DNA from 2 places in the Noviherbaspirillum sp. ST9 genome. Region 1 is predicted to be linked to the other one. Evidence: predicted binding sites of a transcription regulator. Region 1 holds the regulator's gene; the other holds the start of a gene.

The links. The regulator FNR, encoded in region 1, switches genes on or off when oxygen is low (the NO sensors DNR and NnrR bind a similar motif). The targets are predictions, from matches to a motif close to TTGATNNNNATCAA.
Region 2: the regulator FNR is predicted to act here: its motif matches at 1,256-1,269, upstream of ACNOHI_RS22265 (bacteriohemerythrin).

The regions. Positions count from the first base shown of each region.
Region 1 covers NZ_JBLWFR010000005.1:61,952-64,154, forward strand. The annotation lists gene ACNOHI_RS12225 (methyltransferase domain-containing protein) at 1-186, opposite strand, end outside; gene fnr (fumarate/nitrate reduction transcriptional regulator Fnr) at 437-1,207, shown strand; gene ACNOHI_RS12235 (hypothetical protein) at 1,267-1,524, opposite strand; gene ACNOHI_RS12240 (FixH family protein) at 1,724-2,203, opposite strand, start outside.
Region 2 covers NZ_JBLWFR010000011.1:27,015-29,217, forward strand. The annotation lists gene ACNOHI_RS22260 (alpha/beta hydrolase) at 1-656, shown strand, start outside; gene ACNOHI_RS22265 (bacteriohemerythrin) at 653-1,195, opposite strand; gene ACNOHI_RS22270 (tannase/feruloyl esterase family alpha/beta hydrolase) at 1,385-2,203, shown strand, end outside.

The sequences.
Region 1 (2,203 bases):
GGCAAACCAGGACAGCACGCCGGTGCCGCCGCCAAGCTCCAGCACCTTCGCCCCCGGAAACACGGCAGCGTTGATGGCAGCCTTGAAGCCGTCCATACGGCGGCTGTCCATCAGCATGTTGTGGTGGTAGTGCAGCGGGATGAATTGTCCCAGATAGCAGCTTTCGATCTCGCGTTCGGTCAGCATGTGTCTCCCTGCGGATATGGGTAGTTGGGCGCAAGCATTTGCGGAATGAGGTACATTATCGACCCCCGCCCCGAATCCAATTCCGCAAGATGCGCCAGGATTGCCATCCTGTTCACCCGTTTTGGGTGAGTTGGCACGGGGTTTGCATGACATTGCTTGACCTGGCTCAATTCAAGGCCATAACAGCAATTATTCCTAAAGTTTGGAAAAGGGCTCGAAAATGATCCTGCACCGCCTAAATCCTGCCGACATGACTCAAACCATCCCGTTCCCGCCCCAGCAAGTGCAGCAGCCGACCGCTACCGTGCATGAGCTTCGCGCCCGCTGCTCGGCGTGCAGCATGCATCAGCTGTGCTTGCCGATGGGATTGAACGAGCTGGACATGGCGAAGCTGGACCAGATCATCGGCCGCCGCCGCAAGGTGCCGCGCGACGCGCACCTGTACCGCGTGGGTGATCCCTTTACCAACCTGTACGCCATCCGCCTGGGCCACTTCAAGACGCATCAGATCAACCCGAGCGGCGATCAGCAAATCACCGGTTTCCAGATGGCCGGCGAGCTGCTCGGCATGGATGCCATCAGCACGGACCGCCACCATTGCAACGCGATCGCGCTGGAAGACAGCGAAGTCTGCGAAATCCCGTTCGCCCGCCTGGAAGCGCTGTTCGCCGAGATGCCCACCCTGCTGCATCACTTCCACCGGATGATGAGCCAGGAAATCACCCGTGAGCAAAGTGTCATGCTTTTGTTGGGGAATATGCGCGCGGAACAGCGTTTCGCAGCCTTCCTGACGAATTTGTCCGCACGTTATTCGGTACGCGGCTATTCGTCCACCAGCTTCCAGCTGCGGATGACGCGTGAAGAGATTGGCAACTATCTCGGCCTGACCATTGAAAGCATCAGCCGCCTGCTGTCCAAGTTCAAGAAGCAGGGCTGGATCAAGGTGAACAACCGCGAACTGGAATTGCTCGACCCGACCACCCTCAAGGCAGTCGCCCAAGGCACGCAGTCCTGCGCCTGAACGCGCGGTAGCGGCCAAAAAGAAGGCGAGCGGCGCATGGCGCCCTCGCCTTTGTTTTTTTACAAGCCCCGGAAGTTGCGCCGGCCTGCGGGCGCCTCGTTTGGCACGGCCATCAGGTAGAAGGTGAGCATGCTGGCAAGTGAACAGAACAGCCAGAAGCAGAAGAACCCGATGCTGTAGACCGCCAGCGGCTTGATGTCCGGATATGTCCCGAACAGCGACAGGTCGTAGGGGTCGAACATCGAGAAGAAAAATCCCTCCGCAACGATCGCCACCAGAAACGACGGCCACAAGACGACCATCATCAGTCGCGCCATCAACCTACCCTCCTTTCACTCCGAACAATCGGTGTAAAGCTGTACCGGGATTTAGCACTGGTCACCATTCCCACTTTCGAACTATTGACATTCCCGATTTCGGGAACCTCATTCACGAGAATGAGAACGATCGTGCTGCGGATATTGTGCACCAGCATTGAATTTGTTGCCAGACGTAAGACAATATCCTACTTCGGAGTTACCTTTGGACCGTCTGGTCCGCCTTCATATCAACCTGCTTCTGCTGCGGCCACATCCACTCGCCAGCAAGGCGCCAGTCGCGCTGCTCGCCTTCGACCACCACATTCCAGCGCGCGATATCGAGAAGAGGCACTGCAATGGCGAACTGGCCTTGCTGGTCTGCCGTTGCCTCGAGTTTCAAATCTTTCATCGGCTGCGTCGAGTGCACGAGGTTCACGTACAGCTTGCCGGAGAACGGCTGCGCCTGGCTGCTGATCGACCCGACCAGTTTTCCGCTCGCCGGATCGAAGCGCAGCGAAGCATTCAGTCCCATCGCCGCTGCCTTGCGGTCGCGGCTCAGGTCCTGGTTGATTGCCTTGCCCTGCTTGTAGTAGTCGTCGACCACCAGCGCATCCTGTTGGGACACGGCGAGGTAAGTCGTGTAGATGCCGGCCACGACAACGACTGCGGGCCCCAGCATCAACAGCCAGGGCCAGCG
Region 2 (2,203 bases), on a different contig from region 1:
GCAAGCTGATGGCGGCCTTCGTCAGCCTGACTGGCGGTCCGCGCCCGATTGCCGAGGACAGTTTCCGCCTCAAGCCGATGCAGGACCCGGTCTGGCGGCGCTTTGGTGACGACGGGACCATCGACGGGGTCCTGAACAAGAACATTGCCGACACCACGGGCGTGGTTTATCAGCTTGATGGTGACCCCGCGCTCTCGGCGGAGGAGCAGACGATGAATGCAACTATCCTGCGCGTGGCGGCGGCGCCCGATGCCAATCCGCGCCGCAGCGTCGGATTGCGCTGGGTGCCCAAGGTCAACGGACAGTTCGATGTCCCGGTCGTCACCCTGGCAGGACTCGGGGACCTGTTCGTCCCGTTCAGCATGCAACAGATCTACAAGCGGCGCGCGATCGCAAACGGCAGCGATCGCTGGCTGGTGCAACGCGCCATCCGCACTCCCGGACATTGCGACTTTACGATTGCGGAACTGGTCGAAGCCTTCCAGGCGCTGGTGAACTGGGACCTGACTGGCGCGAAACCGGGCGGCGATGATGTGCTGGACCCGGCGGCGGTCGGCAGCGCGAATTACGGATGCGCGTTCACGCGGAACGCCGCGGGTGAAGATGATCCGGGCGCGCTGGATGCGGTGCGAAGGCTGTTGCCGTCCTGCTCCTAGCGCAGTCCGAAGAGCGTCGCGAAGAATCCGCGATGCTTCGCTTCCGGTGCGCTGCGCTCCTGCGGGTGCAACTGTGCACTGATGGCGGCGGCCTTTTCTGCGAGTGAGACCTGCCGTTGCTCCGCCGCCTTCTCAGGCGCGACGTGCTCGGCGTACCATTTTCCGAAGCGCAGATCGTGCGTCATGATGTGGCCGACCAGCCATTTGTTGAGGAAGCGGCGCAATTCCTGCACGCGATCCTCTGTCCAGGCGTCGCCATTGCCAAGGAAGTCCGCGACATGGCTGGCGAAGTCCTCGTGCAGTTTCAAGTGCTGCTCGAAGGCCGGATAGCCGCTCTTCTCCATCAGCGCCTGCTCGTTGGAAAAATGGACGACGACGTAATCCAGGAGTTCTTCCACCGTCTGCTGCACGGACTCCAGGTTCAGCGCCTTCACCAGCGTGAAGAGGTGCTGATGCTCGTCGTCCACCTGCTCGATATTCACCTTGAATCCCTGGCGCCACTCGATGACGAATGGTTTATGCGGATCTTCCTGCGTCATGTCCGTTCTCCTGATGCATGTCGATGCGGCCAGTGTACGGTTAGGTGATTTTTGGCAACATTGATCTGAGTCAAATACCCATATGAGATTGAGGGATTTTCGGAGGTGAGGCGCAGCAAAGTGTTCACGAGAACTGTCGTTTTTGCATGTTGTCAGAGTGCATAGGACATTCATCCGGAGACACAAACAATGAAACTCCTCTGCCTCGGCGCCCTTGCAGCAACCGCCCTCATCGCCCTTCCCGCCTATTCCGCCGACTGTTCAACCCTGAATACGCTGCAGGTGCCCGGAGCGGAACGGCAGGAAACCACGTGCCTCGACGACCTGACGACGCCTTACCTCACCGCCGCCGGACGAACGGATGCAAGCGACTGGTTGCCCCTCCATTCGCAAGCCACGCGGAATCCACCCGGTGCCGTACCCGGCATCCAGATTGACGGCTATTTCCCGGACACGTCCGCCGCCAACACCTATCACGGCTGGAATCACGACGCGCAGTTCGTGATCCGCCTCCCTGACAACTGGAACGGCAAGCTGGTCATCACCGGCGCACCCGGTGTGCGCCGGCAATACGCAACGGATTACCTGATCAGCGACTGGGTGCTCGCGCGCGGCTACGCCTTTGCGGCAACGGACAAGGGGAATAGCGGAACCAGTTTCTACAAGGATGGCGCGACGCCGGGGGAAGCCATCGCTGAATGGCACCGGCGCGTCACTGAACTGACAATCGCGGCGAAACAGGTCGCAGCCCAGCGCTACGGCCGCTCTCCGACACATACCTACATGACGGGCATTTCCAACGGCGGCTACCTGACCCGGTACGCGCTTGAAAACCGTCCCGACCTCTACGACGGTGGCGTCGACTGGGAAGGACCGCACTGGCGCCCGCAAGGACCGAACCTGTTCACCTTCCTGCCGGCCGCGCTGAAGTATTACCCGGCCTATCGGGCCACGCTGAGCCGGGACGCCCACGACCGGATTATTGCCGCAGGCTTTGCGCCCGGATCC